2 regions of the Limosilactobacillus vaginalis genome follow, and region 2 is predicted to be linked to the other one. Evidence: riboswitches for the same ligand, from Rfam matches in the RefSeq annotation. Region 2 holds a riboswitch; the other holds the start of a gene.
What was found. A riboswitch is a leader RNA that binds a small molecule or an ion and turns the genes downstream of it on or off. The one in region 2 is predicted to bind lysine.
Positions count from the first base shown of each region.

Region 1: another riboswitch for lysine. It lies ahead of lysA (diaminopimelate decarboxylase); the one in region 2 lies ahead of N4627_RS07605 (amino acid permease).

Region 1 covers NZ_CP104399.1:1,020,621-1,031,318, reverse strand. The annotation lists gene dapF (diaminopimelate epimerase) at 1-876, opposite strand, end outside; gene N4627_RS05045 (aspartate kinase) at 887-2,251, opposite strand; gene N4627_RS05040 (NCS2 family permease) at 2,679-3,986, opposite strand; lysine riboswitch at 4,186-4,365, shown strand; gene lysA (diaminopimelate decarboxylase) at 4,456-5,766, shown strand; gene dapD (2,3,4,5-tetrahydropyridine-2,6-dicarboxylate N-acetyltransferase) at 5,803-6,513, shown strand; gene N4627_RS05025 (N-acetyldiaminopimelate deacetylase) at 6,523-7,668, shown strand; gene dapA (4-hydroxy-tetrahydrodipicolinate synthase) at 7,684-8,601, shown strand; gene dapB (4-hydroxy-tetrahydrodipicolinate reductase) at 8,621-9,400, shown strand; gene N4627_RS05010 (aminotransferase class I/II-fold pyridoxal phosphate-dependent enzyme) at 9,413-10,597, shown strand; gene asd (aspartate-semialdehyde dehydrogenase) at 10,616-10,698, shown strand, end outside.
Region 2 covers NZ_CP104399.1:1,500,104-1,510,801, reverse strand. The annotation lists gene N4627_RS07640 (VIT1/CCC1 transporter family protein) at 1-235, shown strand, start outside; gene N4627_RS07635 (cation diffusion facilitator family transporter) at 487-1,389, opposite strand; gene N4627_RS07630 (metal-dependent transcriptional regulator) at 1,573-2,238, shown strand; gene N4627_RS07625 (threonine/serine exporter family protein) at 2,358-3,113, shown strand; gene N4627_RS07620 (threonine/serine exporter family protein) at 3,123-3,596, shown strand; gene N4627_RS07615 (phosphatase PAP2 family protein) at 3,647-4,321, shown strand; gene N4627_RS07610 (GNAT family N-acetyltransferase) at 4,392-4,877, shown strand; lysine riboswitch at 4,914-5,087, shown strand; gene N4627_RS07605 (amino acid permease) at 5,188-6,666, shown strand; gene N4627_RS07600 (deoxynucleoside kinase) at 6,826-7,467, shown strand; tRNA gene N4627_RS07595 (tRNA-Val) at 7,532-7,604, shown strand; tRNA gene N4627_RS07590 (tRNA-Leu) at 7,608-7,690, shown strand; tRNA gene N4627_RS07585 (tRNA-Gly) at 7,774-7,845, shown strand; tRNA gene N4627_RS07580 (tRNA-Arg) at 7,852-7,925, shown strand; tRNA gene N4627_RS07575 (tRNA-Pro) at 7,975-8,048, shown strand; gene N4627_RS07570 (serine hydrolase domain-containing protein) at 8,170-9,210, shown strand; gene adhP (alcohol dehydrogenase AdhP) at 9,410-10,432, shown strand; gene N4627_RS07560 (CtsR family transcriptional regulator) at 10,659-10,698, shown strand, end outside.

The sequences.
Region 1 (10,698 bases), 480 kb from region 2:
AGAAACCGCAATACGATGGGTAAATGTTGCATTACCAATCAGCTCAATCCAGTAACGGTGATTTTCATGATGAAGAATTGTCCGGACCATTCCTCCCGGGTTGAAAACGGTAATCGGCTTACCAAAACTAGCTAATTCAGGATGAATGAGGGCAAATGCTAAGGAAGTAGCAGACATTCCCGTACCACATGCATTTGTAAAGCCCACACCACGTTCATAAGTCTTTACAAAAATCTTATTTGGCCCAAGAATATGACCGAAGTTAACGTTTACCCCATCCGAGAAGTAAGGATTTTCACCATTAAGCCATTCACCCAGCGGTCCCAGTTCCTTGAAGCCATTTTCATCGACAAATGAGATCAAGTGTGGGTTAGGGACAGCAATGCCTGAAAAGCGGTAGCCAGGGAGAAGTTCTGGAACAAGGGTATTTAACAAACGATCATGACCTAAGTGATCATAGGGTAAGGCTTCCTTATTAAAACGAACAGGTGAAATCTCAACGGCAAATGCAGGCACACCAGAAGCTAAGTCGGGTTGCTTCCTGACTCTTAGACTGGCATCCATTGTATCAACCTTAAAATCTTCTAGGTTGTCACGTTCAGCGACATAACGGGCAACGGTTCGCAGTCCATTACCGCACATGGATGCTTCACTGCCGTCAGCGTTAATTACTCGCATTTGAGCGGTGGCTCCTTCACGGACAGGCCGATTAACCACTAAAACACCGTCAGCGCCACCCAGGAGGCCATGCTCCTTGCTAGTAATTTGCTGGGCAAGGGCAACTAACTCATCATCGGTTAATTCTCGTTGGAGTTTGGTTTGGTCCAGAATAAAGAAACAATTCTGAGAACCATGAACTTTTAATAATTCAGTCATAAATTTCCTCCTAGTTAACAAAAAAGCGGTGGTAAATTGCACGAACTGCAGCATCTGCGTCTTGGTTATATGTCCCAATCATAATCGCAATTCGGGAAGCCCCCATGTTAATCATTGGTACAGCGATATGCTTTTCGGCAAGGGGATTCAAGATGTCATTGATAACACCGGTCCGATTACGCATCCCTTCGCCAACTACCATTGTAATTGCGTAGTTATCAATCCATTCTAAACGATCAGGATTGATTTCTTCCTGAATTTCGTTGCAAATAATATCAACTAGCTCATCATCGAGTTCCTTCTTATCAAAAATAATTGTAATATCGTCAATCCCTGAAGGCATGTGTTCGTATGAAACATCATGGCGAGCGAGAATTTCAAGAATGCGTAAAGTGAATCCGGATTCTTTATTCAGTAAGTATTTATGTAAGTATAAGGCCGCAAAGTGCTTTCCGCTAACGACTCCCGTAATAATATCAGTTGGTTGGAAAGAGTGGTCAGGAACAATCAGTGTACCCGGTTTTTCAGGGTTATTAGTATTTTTAACGTTGATTGGAACATTTCCTTGGATTGCTGGAATTAACGCTTCATCATGGAATACAGAGAAACCAGCATAGGAAAGTTCCCGCATTTCGCGATAGGTCATCTTTGCAATTGGTTGAGGATCTTTAACTACATTTGGGTTAGCGGAGTAGATTGCATCAACGTCGGTGAAATTCTCATACATTTCAGCATGTAGTCCCCGTGCAAGAATCGCTCCGGTAATATCAGAACCACCCCGCGAGAAGGTTGCAATATGACCAGCAAGCGTAATTCCGTAAAAACCAGGGAAAACGATAATGTCATGCTTGCTAAAAGAAAAGTTGGCTAATCGTGCATAAGTTTCTGGAATCACAGTAGCATTATTTGGCGTCCCAGCGACCTTTAAGCCCACTTCTTCGGGAGTGACAAACCGGGCAGGATGGCCGAGGCGGTTAAGAACCAATGACATTAACTCGGCATTTAGTCGTTCACCATGAGCCTTAAAAGCGGCCAGCAGGTAATTATTATTAGGGTAATTCCCATTAGGTAAATTAGCGAGTCGCTCAACTAGCGGTTGCATTTGCCCGCTTGGAAGATCAAAATAATCCGCGATTGCTTGGTAGCGATCTAGAATAGTTTTGCGAACGACCATGGCTTCCTGATCGTCATTCTTAATAATTGCATGTGCATATTTAATTAAGAGATCGGTTACCTTAATATCATCCGCATTTCTTTTCCCAGGGGCTGAAGTAACCACTACTCGCCGTTCAGGATCACTCGTAATAATCTTAATTGCGTGTTCATAACTGGCCCCATCAGCTAATGAACTACCACCAAATTTAACTACTTTCATTCTCAATTCTCCTTCTTGCATGAGAACCCCACGCAAACTTTTTAATCGAATTTTAACATTGATTGATAAATATGCAAGAGAAAAATAGAGTGTGAGCCCGTTAAAACCTTCCGGTGGCTAACGATTTCTCCACTGAACGATGATTTATCATCGGAAGTGGAGGTCGTTAGCTCGAGGAAGGTTAGGGCGAACCGATCTTGACTATGTAGCAGTAGAAGAAACTCGGACGAAGCATATTTCGACACAGTTGCATTAGAACGTTAACCCCATAAAGAGATCAAAAAAGACTAGGCTGAAATCAACCTAGTCATAACGTGCTTACCGTGACCGCAACTTCCGCCTAGTGATCTCGTCCTTGATTGTTGCCAATCATCGTCCGAGATTTCCTAGTGCTCAGTTGCTAATCCGTCACGGCTCGCACTTCCTTCTACTTCATATTCGTTATTCCAAAGAACAGAATAAAGATAACGAAGAGGGCGTACATCATTGGGGAGACGTCTTTGTGGTGTTTGGAAGCAATCATGGTGATTGGGTAAGCGATCATTCCAAGGGCTAGGCCATCGGAAATGGAGTAGGTTAATGGCATTCCGACCACAACAAGGAAGGCAGGAAAGGCCACTTCAAAGCGATCCCAATTAATATACTTCAAGTTATTTGCCATTAAGACACCAACAATGATTAATGCTGGTGCGGTGACGGTTGTTGGGATTACTGCTAGCAGGGGGCTAAAGATCATGGAGATCAAGAATAAAATGCCGACAAAGACTGCGGTTAATCCGGTTCGACCACCCATAGCAATTCCGGCACTGGATTCAACGGAAGTTCCTAGTGGCGCGGTACCACAGATTGCCCCTTCAACCATGGCAAGGGAGTCAGAGAGAAAGGCCTTGCCGATCCGGGGAATCTTACCATTCTTATCAACCATTCCGGCTTGCTGAGTCATCCCAATCAGTGTTCCGGCAGTATCGAAGAAGGTAACTAACAGGAAGGTGAGGACAACCATGAATAGTTGTGGTGTATTAATGTCCTTTAAGTGGAAGATGGCGTGACCAAATGTCGGTGCCATACTTGGTGCTGTTGAGACGATACCATGAGGTAGTGGGATTTGACCGATGCACATCCCGAAGATAGCCGTAATGATCATTCCAATAAAGATTGACCCTGGTACTCGGGCAGCCATTAAAATTACGGTTAGGATTAAACCAAATAGGGTTAACCAGACATCGGGGTTACCAAATGAGCCTAGGCCAACTAGGGATGATGAGTTATTCACGATTAATTTCCCGTTTTGCAAACCAATAAAGGCAATGAATAACCCAATTCCGGCAGAGATCGCGTATTTGATGTCTTGTGGAATCGCATCAACCACTTTTTCCCGCAATTTTAAGATTGTAATTAAAATAAACAGAAATGAGGCCACGAGAACACTGGCTAAAGCTGTTTGCCAGTTAATGTGCATTCCGATAACTACATTATAAGTAAAGAAAGCAGCACTACCCAATGTCGGTGCTAAAGCAATTGGGTAGTTGGCAATTAGTCCCATTAAGAAACAACCAATTGCCGTTGCAACTGCGGTAACCGTAAAAGCAGCACCCTTATTAATTCCCGCAGCATGCAGGATGTTTGGGTTAACAAATAGAATATATGACAAACTCACGAAAGTCGTCAGGGCAGCAATTAATTCGCCCTTGACGGTGGTATGAGCATCGCTTAAATGAAAGATCCGTTCTAACACGATCAATTCTCCTCTTCTTTAAACAAATTTAAAAACTTATTCCTACTAGAATATCACAGAATGCCGGCTAATGATTGCCAAACTTGAAGATTGACTAAATATGAAAGGAATATACAATTACTAATGAAATTTAATTAAATAAATATGAGAAAATTTAATGATTTCGTTGACATTCTAATCTAATAACTTTATTATATTTATAAATCGAAGAGGCGCGGCCAACACCAGTAATCAATTTTAGCCTGCCAAGCAATGAGAATTGATGAACAGGGCGGTCGCCGAAGTACTTAACCTGGCACGGTTAAGGCACTGGGGCGTGGCTGAATAAGTTACGGACTGTCGTGGGACAATATCAGCCCACGTTGCGCTATCGACAAAACGGATAAAATGCATCCACTGTTTGTCTTCGCGCAGACAGTGGATTTTTTTATCACTTTGTTTTCCCCGAATGAGTAATGGAGGAATGAGTATGAACCAACAAATTACTGCTGACCAATTGAATGACGCGGGACACCTGATGATTGGTGGTTGTGATTCAATTGAACTAGCTCAGGAATACGGAACGCCACTGGTTGTTTACGACGTTTCCCAAATCCGACAGCAAATTCGGAGCTTTCGGCGAGTATTTGATGCTAATCAGGTCGACTATGCGGTCAGTTATGCAAGTAAGGCCTTTGCCGCAATTGCAATGTATCAGGTTGCTGCTGTCGAAGGGGCTCACGTTGATGTCGTTTCGGCTGGGGAGCTTTATACAGCAACTAAGGCTGACTTCCCGATGGAACGGGTAAGTTTCCATGGTAATAATAAGTCGCGTGAAGAGCTGGAAATGGCGATTGACCACCATGTGGGGACGATCATGATTGATAATTTCCATGAGATTGAATTATTAGCCACGGTGCTTGAGGAACGCGATGCAACCGTTGACGTAATGCTAAGAATCACCCCCGGAATCTCAGCTCATACAAATAAATACATCCAAACCGGGCAAGTTGATAGCAAGTTCGGCTTCGACCTTCAATCTGGTCAAGCAGATGAAGCATTGCAAAAGGTTCTTGCTAATTCGCGGATGAAGATGCGTGGCCTTCATGCTCATATTGGTTCACAAATCTTTGAATTAGCAGGCTTTGAAGGCGTGGCAAAGAAGTTAGTTGAAGTTGCCGCTCATTGGCGAGACGCATTTGGCTATGAAGCACAAGTAATTAATGTTGGTGGTGGCTTTGGAATTCGTTATGTTGCTGCCGATCATCCCCTTAAGCCTGAGGAGTTCGTCGATGCGATTATCAAGGCAATTAAAAAGGAAACTGCTGAAAAAGGACTCTCAATGCCGGCAATTTGGATTGAACCAGGACGGTCAATTGTTGGACCAGCAGGATATAACCTCTATACAGTTGGTTCCCGCAAGGATGTGCCGGGTCTGAAACCATACGTCACGGTTGACGGGGGGATGGGTGACAATATTCGTCCAGCACTCTATCAAGCTGAATACGAAACCGTTTTGGCAAGCAATCCGCAAGCACCAATCAAGGAACATGTCCGTCTTGCCGGAAAGTACTGTGAATCTGGTGATATTTTAGCCCAGGATCAAGGATTACCGGAAACTCAGCCAGGTGACGTTCTTGCCATGCTTGATACTGGTGCTTATGGTTATTCAATGGCTTCAAATTATAACCGTAATCCCCGGCCAGCAGTTGTCTTTGCAGAAGATGGCAAGGCTCAGCTTGTGATTGAGCGGGAGTCTTTAGCTGACTTGGTTCACTTAGATCGTAAATATCAACAATAATGACTAGTAAATAATAGGAAGAGAGAGGTAACAACAATGGCTGAATTAGATGCGCAAGCGATTATTAACTACATTGGCAATGCTCCGAAGAAAACACCCGTAAAGGTTTATTTAAAGGGAAACTTAAGTGAAATTAACTTTCCAGAAGAAGTGCAATCATTTGTTGACGATCATACCGGTGTAATTTTCGGTGATTGGTCAGTGGTTGAACCATTATTAAAAGAAAACGCTGATTTGATTGCTGATTACCATATTGAAAATGATTGTCGTAATTCTGCAGTTCCCTTGCTTGATTTGAAGGGAATTAATGCCCGGATTGAACCAGGAGCAACCATTCGTGACAAGGTTCTAATTGGGAACAATGCCGTTATTATGATGGGAGCAACAATTAATATTGGTGCTGAAATTGGTGATGACACGATGATTGATATGGGGGCAATCCTTGGTGGCCGAGCAATTGTTGGCAAGCATTGTCATATCGGTGCGGGAACCGTTCTTGCTGGAGTTGTTGAACCAGCATCAGCTCAACCGGTGCGGATTGACGATAACGTGTTAATCGGCGCTAATGCCGTGGTTATTGAAGGAGTTCATGTTGGTGAAGGTGCTGTTGTCGCTGCCGGAGCAATCGTTACCCATGACGTTGAGCCGCATACAATGGTTGCCGGGGTTCCAGCTAAGTTTGTCAAAAAGGTTGATGCCAAGACTGAAAGTAAGACCGGCTTAGAAGACGACTTGCGGAAGTTATAGGAGCGCAAAATGTTAAGCGAAAGTGATTTAATTAAGATTCGTCGTCATCTTCATCAGATTCCGGAATTAGCACTTCAGGAAACTGAAACTCACCAGTTCCTTTTAGAAACGGTAAAGGCGATGGATCAAGAATTCTTAGAAATTCGTAATCCGGATGAGTTGCCAACTTCAATGATGGTGTTAGTTCACGGCTTTGATCCGCAACGGACAATTGGCTATCGCACGGATATTGACGCTTTGCCGGTAGAAGAACAGACTGGTTTGCCATATTCTTCTCAGCACCCGGGAGTGATGCACGCCTGTGGACATGATATTCACATGACTGTGGCTTTAGGCGTCCTTTCCTACTTTAGTGAACACCAGCCCAAGGACAACCTACTCTTTTTCTTCCAACCAGCGGAAGAAAGCGAGAGTGGTGGTAAGCAATCATATGAACTAGGGCTATTTCATGGTCGCTGGTGTCCTGACGAATTTTATGGCTTACACGATAATCCAGATTTGCCTGCTGGGGCAATTGGTTGTCGAATGGGAACCCTATTTGCAGGGACAACTGAAGTGAATATTGACTTGACCGGAAAGGGTGGTCACGCTGCCTACCCGCAAGACGCTAATGATACAATTGTCGCGGCGGCAATGTTGATCAGCCAGGTGCAAACGGTAATTTCACGGAGTATTGACCCAATTCAAAGCGGGGTAGTTACTTTAGGAAAAATTGATGGCGGAACGATTCGGAATGTGATTGCTGGTCATACCCGAATTGAAGGGACAATTCGCGGACTAACCCAAAAGATGATTGAAACGATTGATCAGCGGTTAAAAGATATTTGTGAAGGAATCGGCCGAAGTTATAATATGACGGTTAATTTGGAATTAAACCAGGGTGGTTATTGGCCAGTTGAGAATAATTCTGAATTGACCAAGCGTTTTATCTCATACATGAAATCAACGCCCAGTGTAAACTTTATTGAGACTGAACCAGCAATGACCGGAGAAGACTTTGGCTTCCTTTTGGCAAAGTTTCCGGGAACGATGTTTTGGTTGGGAGTCGATGATGATTCGCAATTGCATTCGGCAACCTTAAAGCCAAAGGAAGAAGCCATTCAGCGCGGTGTTGACGCAATTACAGGTTTCTTGGAATATCGGATGACAGAATAATTGGAGGAAGAGAATATGACAACATTAGCAAATGCAGATTTATTAACAGCGATTGTAACGCCCTTTAATAGTGATAACGAGATCGACTTTAACGCATTAGAAAAGTTAACCAACTCATTGATTGACCGTGGTTGTAACGGCTTTGTCATCGGTGGAACTACTGGTGAAACTCCGGAACTAACCCATGATGAGAAGATTGCTTTATATACCCGGTTTGGGGAAATCGTTGATGGTCGGGTTCCTGTAATCGCTGGTACAGGAAGTAATAATCCTCAAGAAACAATTGCCCTCACTAATGAAGTTGGCCAAATTAACGGGATTGACTACGCTTTAGTAGTAGTACCACCTTACAACAAGCCAAACCAACGGGGGATGCTTGCCCACTTTAAGACGGTAGCAGACAACGTGAACTTGCCAATTATTATCTACAATATTCCAGGACGGACCGGCTCAAAGATGGCTCCAGAAACTGTCGTTGAACTTTCCCAACACCCAAATATCGCTGGAATTAAGCAGTGTGCACCACTAGAAGATATGGAATACATCATTGAACATAAGGCGGATGATTTCCTTGTCTTTACCGGTGAAGATGCCCAGGCATTGACTTCACGAGTATTAGGCGCTAATGGGGTTGTTTCAGTCGCTTCACACCTTTACGTTAAGGAAATGCGGCAAATGTTCGATGCCCTTTACCGTGGCGATTACAAGCTTGCCGGAAAGCTTCAGCGGTGGTTAACTCCACGGATGGCAGCATGCTTCATGTTCCCATCCCCATCTCCAGTCAAGGCCATTCTGAATGCCCAAGGCTTTAATGCTGGTGACTGCCGTCTGCCAATTCTTTCCCTTAATAAGGAAGAGCAGACTCAGCTCGAACAAGCACTCGACTTACCAGCTGACTCCTTAGAAAACAAGACACTTCCGTTAGACTTATAAAATGAAGGGAAGATAGCTAATGGCAAACGTATTAATTGCAGGGGCAACCGGTGCAATGGGGCAAAAGGCTGTTGAACTGGTTAACTCAATGGCAAATATGGAAATTACTGCTGTTTTAGCACCGCATCTGGATGCTGCTGACCGTGAGCAATACCATTTAAGTGGGAATGTGAAGGTATTTAATTCATTAACGGATGTTGATCCGACGGTAGCGGATATTTGGCTTGACTTTACAGTTCCAAATGCCGTTTACGAGAACGTAAAGTATGCGTTGAATAATGGCTTATTGCCAGTTGTTGGGACGACCGGGTTGACTGATGAGCAAGAACAAGAATTGATTGAACTGAGTGAAAGTAAGCACCTTGGTGGCCTAATTGCGCCAAACTTCGGGATGTCAGCGGTTCTTTTAATGAAGTTTGCTCAAGAGGCAGCCAAGTACTTCCCAGATGTGGAAGTGATCGAAATGCACCATGCAGATAAAAAGGATGCGCCATCTGGGACTGCCTTGAGTACAGCAAAATTAATTGATCAGGTTCGTGAACCACACGAGAGCAATCCTGATGAAACCGAGTCCTTGGCTGGTGTTCGTGGTGGTGACTACCACGGAATTAAGATTCATTCTGTCCGCCTTCCTGGCTACATTGCTCATGAACAGGTCCTTTTTGGTGGTGCAGGTGAAGCATTGACAATTCGCCAGGACTCATTTGACCGACAATCCTTTATGAGTGGGGTTAAGGTTGCCCTAGAAAAGGTAGGTGACTTAGATCACCTTGTCGTTGGCCTTGAAAAGATCTTGTAGGAGGAATTTGAAATGCCAAAATTAGATCAACACTTAGAACAGGTTGTCAATCAGCGGGTTGCTGAATTACCTCCTGCACAGATTCGGGCATTTGATGATGAAATTTCCGCGATTCCGGGAATTGTTAAGTTAACTCTAGGCGAACCAGACTTTGATGTTCCGAAACACGTTAAGCAAGCAGCAATTGATAGCATTAATGACAATGATTCTCACTATTCAGCAAGTCGGGGAACATTACCGTTGCGTAAAGCAATCAGTGATTATCTAATGAAGACCCGGTCAGTTCACTATGATCCAGAAAAGGAGATCATCGTAACTGTTGGGGCAACTGAAGCGATTACGGCAACAACCTTTGCCCTGCTAAATCCTGGGGATGAGGTGATTATTCCGACACCAATCTTCTCCCTTTACTTTCCGAGTATTTCGCTTACGGGAGCAATACCAGTCAAGGTTGATACTTCAAATGATGGCTTTTTGCTAACTGCGGAACGATTAGAAAAGATCCTAAAGCGTGAGGGCAGCAAGGTTAAAGCAATCATTCTTAACTACCCGAATAATCCTACCGGGCGATGCTATTCCCGAGATGAACTAGTTTCGCTGGCAAAGGTAATTAAGGAGCATCACCTGCTAGCAGTTGTAGATGAGATTTATAGTGAATTGATTTATGATCAACCGTTTACCTCGTTAGCAACACTCCTTCCTGAACAGACGATTCTCATTAGCGGCTTGTCAAAATCCCATGCGATGACGGGCTGGCGATTAGGCTATGTGGCAGCTCCGCAAGACGCAATTAACCAAATTTCAAAGATGCATTCGTTCATGGTAACTGCACCGAACGATACCGCTCAGGCAGCAGCGCTTGAAGCCCTGACTAATGGTGCTGCTGATCCGGTTGAATTTAAGCAGCATTATCAAAAGCGTCGGGATCGCTTAGCAGGGGCAATGAAGAAGATGGGCTTTGAAATTGCGGTGCCAGATGGTGCTTTCTATATCTTTGCGAAGATTCCGGAAGCGTTTGGTAATGATGATTTCAAGTTTGCTCGGCAGTTAGCCCATGAAGCTAAGGTTGGGGTAATCCCTGGTCAAGCATTTGGACCTGGTGGTGAAGGATACATTCGTCTTTCCTATGCCGCTTCGGACGACGATATTGAAACAGTAATTAGCCGGTTAGGATCCTTTATGGAACAGTTAAATTAAAGTAAGAAGGAATTTATGATGAGTGAAAAATTAAAAGTGGGTATTATCGGGGCAACGGGAATGGTTGGTCAGCGTTATGTTACCCTGCTTGCCAACCATCC
Region 2 (10,698 bases):
CTCCTCTCTCTTTTCAGCAGCTGCCGGTGGAATCTTTCCCCTTTGTGCGATGACCTTTGCCCCCGCTGCTTATAAGTGGTATGCGGTTATTTTGGCGGTAGTTTTAACTAGTGCGCTAACCGGATATATTAGTTCAAAGCTGGGAAACGGGTTAGTAAAAATCGCAGTTATTCGAAATATTATCATTGCATTGATTACTGTTGCCATCCACTACGGAGTTGGTAAGCTGTTCTAAAAATATTGAAGCTGGGAATTAACTTTCTCGGAGGGACGGTTGACTAACCTAGAACGATGAATGATGATAAACTCATCAGAATCGTTCGTAGCCGAATAGGCTTGCTTCGCTGCGTTAGGCTCGAGTTCCTCAGTTACGATACGAAGTGAGCCTATTTGGATTCCCGCGATTAGACTCTATAAGTTCGGAGATCGCTAAATATGGATAGAGGATGAGAAAAAATGTTTAGTTTTTTCTCATCCTCTTACTACTTATTTAATTAAATGTTCCTCATCAACCACCGTATCGAAGAAGTCCTCGTCTTTTCCCCGGTGGTATTCTGCTTGAATTGTGACGTGGCAAATACCATATTTTTCGCGAAGAATTTTATCAACCTGACTATAAATTTTTTCAACATCGCTAAGCTTCATATCGTGACAATTTAAATGGGCGGAGAAAATAATTCGCTTTTCATCAATCATCCATGCATGAACATGGTGAACCGCGGTAACCCCATCAATTTTAACCAAATCTCGTTCAATCCCGTTATAGTCAAGCTTTGGCGCTGATTCCATAAGAATGGTAACGGTTTGCTTGATTACAGGCCAAGCCTCGTAGGCAATGTAGATTGCCACTGCAATTGTCAAAACCGGATCAAGCCAAGGGATGTTAATAAATGTTAGAATCACACCGCCAATAATTACGGCAAATGATGATAGGGCATCACTTAAAACGTGAAGGTAGGTTGCTTTTACATTTAAGTTATTGTGGCTTCCAGAATGAAGCAGAACCGCTGAAAGTAAGTTAGCGACTAAACCAACAACGGCAACAATTAACATTATTTCACCGTTAATATGTGCGGGCTGCTGAATTCGTTTAATGGCTTCGATGATTAAGAATACCGAGACGATTACTAAGAAAGCAGCGTTGACCATTGCCGCAAGAATTTCAGCGCGACGGTATCCATATGTCCGTTTGCTCGTTTCTGGCTTGTTAGCAATTGACTGGGCAACATAGCCGAGAACAATTGAAAATGAGTCTCCTAAGTTATGAAAGGCATCGGACAGTAAGGCAAGACTTCCTGAAACCAGTCCCCCGATAATTTCAACAACAGTTATCAGAACGTTTAATACGGTTACTGCTAAAAAGCATTTTCCCGTGATTTGTTCATCCATCGTAAACTCCTCATTTCTTTGATATCTCCTTCATAAGTTTAGCATACTAAATTACTAACTAACAAAAAAATTAGGCTATCCGAAGAAGATGCTTATTGATTATGCTATAATCAAATGTGTTATTATAAGTTAATTAGAGGACCGTTCGTAGGCCGATAAACAAAGTAGAGGAGGATGCAGCCCTTGACACCGATGAAAGAAGATTATCTTAAGATTATCTTTGAGCTAGGTGGTAGTCACAAGAAGGTTTCAAATAAGGATATTTCGTTAGGCCTAGGTATAGCGGCAGGTTCTGTAACAGAAATGGTTTCAAAACTATCTGATGAAGGACTAGTAGTTCATGAACCCTATGCTGGTATTTCACTTACTGAAAAGGGACAGAAGTATGCAGCAGAGTTAGTTCGTAAACACCGCCTGTGGGAAACATTTCTTGTTGATAAGCTTCACTATAATTTTGCGGATGTTCACTCAGAAGCCGAAGTTTTAGAGCACCAAACAAGTGACCGTTTAGCAACAGCACTAGATAACTTTTTACAACACCCGCAAGCATGTCCTCATGGTGGAGTTATTCCGTCAGCGAGTGGACAGTTTCCTGATGTTTCACACCGTTTGCTGGCAGATGCAAATGATGGTGAAACAGTTCAGCTTGAACGCTTCTTAGATAACCATGAATTATTAACATACCTGGAAGAATTAAAGTTACGGCCAAACGATACCGTTAAAGTAATCCGCCACGAGCCGTTTGAGGGGCCATTAGTTATTGAAAAAGATGGTGAAGATACCCCGTTAAATGTTTCGTATAAGGCATCGCACAACATCTTTATTAAGGCCGGAAATTCAGACAAATAGTGATGTGAAGGGCCGAGAAATACCTCGGTCTTTTTTGCTACTTTAGTGTTAGAAAGATAGTAACCCAGTTTTTCACAGAGGGAGAACATGAATTAGGAACATCGGGAGGGAAGACATTAATGCTAACAGAAGAACGACGAATTCTTGCGTTACGGACCTGTGTTCTAGCAGGAAGACTGCTGATCGAGAATGGCTCAAATATGGAACGGGTCAACGATACTTTAGATCGAATCGCAAAGAATGCCGGTTTGAGAAAATTCCAGGCTTTCACAACGTTAACCGGGATTGTTGCGAGCAGTGATGATCTCCCTAATTCGCAGGTTGCTGATATTCGCCGGCGAAAAAATGATCTTAGTAAGGTTGCAGCAGTAAATGAAGTTTCTCGTGAACTAGCAAGCGGACTAATTGAATTACCCGAGGCGCATGCCCAATTAAAGTCAATTGAACGGCAGACGACTGACTGGTGGCAAAATCCATTAGAAGCATTCGCAGCCGCTATTTTAAGTGCTGCCTTAATGATCGTTTTTACTGGGGACGTTGTTGACTGGTGGGCGGCATTTATCATTGGCGGCTTAAGTTATGCTGTATTCTCGTTCGTTGTCCGTAAATTTAAAATTCAGTATCTTGGTGAGTTTTGTGCATCACTAGTTATCGGAGGCTTAGCAATCTTAACCGTTAAACTTGGGTGGACTCAAAATGCCAATTCAATTATTATTGGAGGCGTAATGCCGCTGGTACCAGGAATTCCCCTAACAAACGCTGCCCGGGACCTTGTTTCTGGGAATCTCATTAGCGGCCCAACTCGCGGAATTGAGGCAATATTAACTGCAGTAGCGATTGGTAGTGCAATTGTAATTGTCATGCGTTTTAGTTAGGAGAAGCGAATGAACTGGGAAAACTTATTCGTACAATTTATTCTTTCATATATATCTACCGTCTGCTTCGGTGTTTTATTGCATATTCCGTTACGGGCGTATAATACGGCTGGAATTATTGGTGGCGGTGTTTGGGTCATCTATTGGATAATGTATTATTATCAGCATACTGGCTTGGCAATCAGTAACCTTTTTGCTGCCATTTTAATTTCTCTGCTTAGTATGGTTGCTGCCCGTCACTTAAAAATGCCGATGATTGTATTTAATGTTCCTGCCTTAGTTCCGTTTGTTCCAGGGGGACAGGCCTACAAACTTGTTCGTAATTTTGCAATTGGTAATTATCAATTAGCAACGGTATATCTTTATCAGGTCATTGTAATTGCTGGGGCGATTACTCTTGGCTTCGGGCTTGGCGAACTACTAATTCGCGCAGTAAACTACTTGCATCTTAGTTTAGTAAAAACTTCAAAATCAAAAAGCTAGGGGTATGGTATACTCTAAATTAATGTTTAATTGATGATAGGAGAAAGATAATGTTAATTGTTCCAGATAATCAACGGTGGAAACGATTTACAATTAGTGGAGTCGTTTTTATTGTTTTGATGCTAATGATTAAGTTCAATTCAACAATTGGAACCACAATGGATGCAGTTTTTCAATCGTTATTTACTAGCCAACGCTTTGAAAATATTGGTTGGTTCCATGCCTTGATGACTTTAATTTCCTTTTTAGCAAGTCCTAAGCTTGATTTGCTATGGGTCCTGATTATTGCAATTGTTTTATGGCTAAGAAATTACCGAATTCCTGCAGTATGGGCAATCTGTACAATTATTGGTGGGGATGTCATAGGAACACTGGTCAAGCATTTTGTAAAACGGGCACGACCAGCACAACACTTAGCTGCCGACGATGGCTATAGTTTTCCGAGCGGTCATACCCTTGGATTGTTTCTGGTTGCTGGGATCCTTTTCCTTGTGGTAATCCCAATAATTCAGAAAGCAGCTGTCCGGACGATTTGCCAATTATTATTAATTTTTGCAATTTTCTTCTTGGCGGTTTCACGGGTATACTTATATGCTCACTGGCCTGTAGATACAATTGCAGCAATGGTTTTGGCATATGCTTGGCTTCAAGTTGCTGAATGGCTATACGTAGCCTGGGCACCAAAACTGCGAGAGCTAAAAATCTTTAGTAATTCAATTTATTAAAAGAAGAACGCAAAGGATCATTTTTGATTTGTTTGCGTTTTTTATTTCCCGGGAAATGGATGGTCTTTTGATGAAAATTAAAACGAAACGCCTTATTGTTGAAAGGGTTCACCGACAAAATGTTATTGAATTAACGCCACTGCTAAAATATCAATCATTATTCCAACAGGCAGGATTAGTTACAGTTGGAAAGGTTGATTTAGTTACTTTAGGGATGCTTGCCCAAACGGAATGTGTACTGCAAATAAGGGAAAGGGGAGAGCAAGGACTACTTGGCTTGATTATCCTTCTCCATTCCTACGATAAAACGGGTGCTATTCTTCCAAAGCAATACGAGGTTGGCTACCTACTTCTTCCACGAAAACAGCATCAAGGGTACATGACAGAAGCGTTAAGTGCCGTTTGCGACCAGTTAAACCGCTCTCAGATCACGGTAACTGCAGAGGTAAGGAGCGATAATGCTTCGTCAATTGGTGTTTTAAGCCGGTGTAATTTTATTCGTATCACTATAAATCCAGGAATGATCGAACTCTGGAAGCGGCAAGATATGGGATGATGGCTTGCGTTATTAAATGATGAGAGTATAATGTTATCGAAATGAAGAGGTTGCATTCTTTATCAGTATTGACTATTAGGAAAATAAGTTCCGGAGTAGTTTTGAAAGGAAAGAATGCCGAAATGCTGCTTAGCTTATTCTGAGCTGCATTGGGTCATGATTGAAAAAGTCATGGACTGTCGCGATAAATCGCGGGGCGCTTCGCTGAACGATTCAATGATAAATCTTGGATCTTCTAATGAGGTTGCCTTGTTGGAAGATCCTTTTTTATTGAGTAAGTCGCTCAGATATTTTACAGGAGGAATTTAAGATGACAGAAGACACGGGTAATGGTCAGGGGCAGATAAAAAGAACACTTAAAACACGTCACCTGGCAATGATTGCTCTTGGTGGAACGATTGGTACTGGTCTATTTATTACCAGTGGTTCGGCAATTTCAACTGCTGGACCAGGCGGGGCTTTAGTTGCATACGGAATCATGGGGATTATGGTTTATTTCTTGATGACTAGCCTTGGTGAAATGTCGACTTATATGCCGCTTACCGGATCGTTTTCTGCATTTTCATCAAAGTTTGTTGATCCAGCACTAGGCTTTGCTATGGGATGGAACTATTGGTTTAACTGGGCGATTACAATTCCAGTTGATGTAACCAGTGCGGGAATTGTAATGAATTTCTGGTTGCCACATGTTCCTAGCTGGGTATTTAGTACGGTTGTCTTGGTTTTAGTATTCCTTATCAACTATTTATCAGTTCGTTCGTACGGTGAAACAGAATACTGGTTAGCATTAATTAAGGTAATTACCGTGATCGTTTTCTTAATTGTCGGGGTTGCAATCATTCTGGGAATTATGGGCGGTCAACCAGTTGGCTTCAGCAACTTCCACTACAAGAAAGCTCCATTTGTTGGCGGCATTCCTGCAATTATTAGTGTATTCTTGGTTGCTGGTTTCTCTTTCCAGGGGACAGAATTAGTTGGGATTACTGCTGGAGAGGCTGCTACTCCTGAAAAGTCAATTTCAAAGGCAATTCATTCAACTTTCTGGCGAATCCTTCTTTTCTATATCTTTGCCATTTTTGTAATTGCATGTGTCCTGCCATACACAGATAAGAACCTGTTAAATTCGGATGTTACTAACATTACGATGAGTCCGTTTACAATCATTTTTAAGCGGGCTGGATTAGCGGTTGCTGCCAGTATCATGAATGCGGTTATCTTAACTGCGGTTGTTTCTGCGGCTAACTCTGGTTTATATGCTTCAACCCGGATGCTTTACTCGCAGGCTCGTGAAGGTTACGCATGGCGATTCTTCGGCTATGTTAACCGTCGGGGAATACCGATTTATGCACTAATTGGGACGATGGTTGTGTCATCATTGGCATTTGCAACTCAGTTTGTGGTTCCTCAAGCTTACCTTTACCTAACAGATGCTTCTGGACTGTGTGGCTTTATTGCATGGCTAGGAATTGCCATTTCACATTACCGGTTCCGGAAAGCTTACACCGCTCAGGGCCATACTGTAAGCGAACTTAAATATCACGCAACCCTGTATCCTTTTGGACCGATTTTTGCGCTTGTTCTTTGTACAATTGTTATTTGCGGGCAGAACGTTGAGGCCTTTGCAAAACTTGACTGGTCAAATATTTTGATTACGTACATGAGTGTACCGTTATTCCTAATTTTGTTCTTCTACTACAAAATTCGTTATAAGACCCATATTATTCCGTTGAAGGAAGTAGATCTTTCTCGGCAGACTAAGGGTGAAAAGTATGACCCAGAACAAAATTAATTAGAATTTGAAGAGGGTTTCTATACCGAGAAAATTTAGGTATGGGAATCCTTTTCGAATTTAGGAAGAGGACTTCTGGTTCAGTCTCTTCTTTTTTTTAATGTTCAATGTTAGAATGGTAAAGTTGTTTTTCATAAATTAAAGGGGGAGAAGCGTTTAATGATTGCACTTGCAGGGACAATAGGCGCCGGGAAAACAAGCCTAACCGGATTGCTGGCTGATCATTTGAATAGCCAAGCATTTTATGAATCTGTTGATGATAATAAGATTTTGCCGCTCTTTTATAAGGACCCGAAAAAGTATGGTTTTTTACTGCAAATTTACTTTTTAAATCGACGACTAGATGAGATTAAAGATTCTTTTGGAAATGATTTAAATGTCCTTGACCGTTCAATTTTTGAAGATGCATTGTTGTTTAAACTCAATGCTGATATGGGGCGGGCAACCGAAACAGAATCGGATATTTACTCATCATTACTGCACAACATGATGGAAGAGTTACCTGAACAACCTCACCAAAAAGCACCTAATCTGCTAATCACGATCCAGGTTTCATTCGAAACAATGCTGGAGCGGATAAAAAAACGTGGTCGGTCATACGAACAGCTCACTAATGACCCATCTCTCTATAATTACTACAAGAACCTTAATGAACGCTACCGTGATTGGTATCAACAATATAATGCTAGTCCTAAAATGCTGATTGATGGGGATAAGTATGACTTTGTCGAAGATCCAGTAGCGGCACGTCAAGTATTGAAAATGATTGATCAAAAATTAATCGAACTTGGTTTGAAATAATTGTTGACACTAAATTTAAATGATGATATATTAATAAAGTTCCATTATGAATATATCATTTTTCGGAGGATTAGCTCAGTTGGGAGAGCATCTGCCTTACAAGCAGGAGGTCACAGGTTCGAGCCCTGTATCCTCCATATGCGGATGTGGCGGAATTGGCAGACGCGCAAGATTTAGGATCTTGTATCTTTTAGATGTAAGGGTTCAAGTCCCTTCATCCGCATTTGAAATAATACTTTATTTCAAAATCATATTGACATCGGTCTGTGACACGTGGTATATTAATTATTGTTGCAGAACAGTTATGCGGAAGTAGTTCAGTGGTAGAACATCACCTTGCCATGGTGGGGGTCGCGGGTTCGAATCCCGTCTTCCGCTCTTTATGCACCCATAGCGCAATTGGATAGAGTGTCTGACTACGAATCAGAAGGTTGAAGGTTCGACTCCTTCTGGGTGCACTACTTAAAAGCGTGGCACACTACTTAGTGTTGTCACGCTTTTTCTTTTCGGAACTTAGCTCAGCTTGGTAGAGCGCTGCGTTCGGGACGCAGAGGTCGCAAGTTCAAATCTTGTAGTTCCGATTATTATAAATGTAGAGAGCAGGGGAAACTAATCTGTTAGTTCTATCCTGCTTTTTTTAGTAGTAGTGACTTGGCGAAAGACACTTTGCTTTAGATTACAATCAATTTTTAGGAACGGCTTATGACAAGGAAATTATTCTACTTATTATTAATACCGGTAATTATTCTGGGAGTGCTTCTCTGGAGCCCGCAAAAAAATGTGAATGCCAGTCAGGTTGATAGAAAAACTAAGCTGGAATTACAAGCATACCTTCATGATCACCATATTAATGGAATTATCCTCGTTAACGGGAAAAAGGATCAACCAGTAGTTTTAAGGAATAAACTTACAACTAATCCAGCACAGGTTGTTACTCCTAATGCCCTATTTCCGATTGGTTCGTTGCAAAAATTGATAACGGGAGTCGCAGTGTACCAGCTCGTTCAAAAGGGTGAACTGAAGTGGAGTACGCCACTAAGCAAATATTATCCCCAAATTCAGGGAAGCGACCAGATAACGTTACAACAGTTAATGACTCATACGAGTGGGCTGCAAAACGATGGTGCGTTACCGAAGAAAACATTAAATAACGAACAAAGTCAGGAACGGTTCTTCCTTCATCACTTTAAGAATACAGCCAATCATGATTGGAACTATCAGGATATTGATTTTGAAATACTAGGTGCGATTATTCGCCAGCGGACTCATGGCGGTTACTATCACTATATTAAAAAGACAATTTTGAAACCGTTGAATCACCATCAGCTAAAAATGGTGTATCAGGTAAAACCGCGTAAAGTACTGCAAACTATGCAACCAGGGATGACTTGGCAGATGCTATCACAAGCCGCTTCGTCAGAAATTGGTGCCGGTGATTTGTTACTCTCACCATTAAACTATTGGAACTTTATTTACCACGGTGTACTCAGTAAGCCAAAACTTATTAAGAACTTTGCTAATCAACCTAAGAGCCAGCGTGAAGCTTATTTTGGCGGTATTTATTTTCAGGGAACGGTTATCCGGGCTAATGGTAGCGAACCGGGATATAATTGCTGCTTCTTTGCGGATTATAAAACTAAAAGAACGCTGATGCTGTTTACCAATAACATTGATTATCAAACTCTGCGCCAAACTGCTGAAGAACTTTATGAAATTTACTATGGTGAGCAAATTCAGCCATAGTGAATAAAATTTATTTGCTAAAATACTCACAATTGGTATTAATTAAGTGATGCTAGCTTCAGTAAATTGGTGGAGAACTAATAGAATATTGGTCTGTCAATTTCCTGTTTATTTATTCACAAAAGCGCTTTAAAAACTGAATTGGATTTGTTATTATATCTTGTGTAAAAGATAACAAGTTCAAAGGAGATTTTAGATTATGAAAGCTGCTGTTATTAACGATCCAGTAGATGGTTACGTTACTGTTAAGGATGTTCAACTTCGGGATCTTAAACCAGGTGAAGCCTTAGTTGATATGGAATATTGTGGTCTTTGTCACACCGACTTGCACGTTGCTGCTGGTGACTTTGGTAAGAAGCCAGGTCGGATTATTGGTCACGAAGGTGTTGGTCGTGTATCTAAAGTTGCTCCTGGTGTTACTTCCTTAAAGGTTGGGGACCGGGTATCAATTGCTTGGTTCTTCAAGGGCTGTGGACACTGTGAATACTGCCTTACTGGTCGTGAAACACTTTGCCGGAACGTTTTGAATGCTGGTTACACTGCTGATGGCGCAATGGCACAACAATGTATCGTTCCTGCTGACTATGCTGTTAAGGTTCCAGAAGGCCTTGACCCAGTTGAAGCTACTTCATTAACTTGTGCCGGTGTTACTATGTACAAGGCATTGAAGGTTGCTGACATTAAGCCAGGTCAATGGGTATCTATCGTTGGTGCCGGTGGTCTTGGTAACTTGGGTATTCAATTTGCCCACAATGTCTTCGGTGCTCACGTTATTGCCGTTGATGGTAACCCTGAAAAGCTTGAAGCTGCTAAGGAAAACGGTGCTGAAATTGTTATCAACCGTCATGATGGCGATGTTGACAAGCAAATCCAAGAAAAGGTTGGCGGTGTTCACGCTGCTGTTGTAACTGCTGTTTCAGCTTCAGCATTTGACCAAGCCGTTGATTCCCTCCGTCCAGATGGTAAGTTGGTTGCCGTTGCTCTTCCACAAGGTGACATGAAGCTTAACATTGCTAAGACAGTTCTTGACGGAATTATCGTTGCTGGTTCATTAGTTGGTACCCGTCAAGACTTAGCTGAATGTTTCCAATTTGGTGCTGAAGGTAAGGTTCACCCAATTGTTAAGACACGGAAGTTAAGTGAAATCAACGACATGATCCAAGAATTAAAGGATAACAAGGTTGTTGGTCGGAACGTTGTTGACTTCAGCTTAGAAGATTAATCTATAAATATCCCCTTTTTGAAATTTAGCGGGAGTGAGATGTTGAGTCTCACAAACGTAAATAAGCTCCTAGAGTAAGGTAAGGCCGAGCTCCGGGGGCTTATTTTGTACTTTTTTCTAAATAATTTGCTAACACTTGCTCTTTATTGAGACTGTTTTCTGGTCCCTAATTTAATATTGTGGTAAAATTTGGTCAAGATTAGTCAAGAAATTTGGAGGTGATGGAATGGAAGAGAAAAGCATTTCTGACATTATTGAGGAGTATT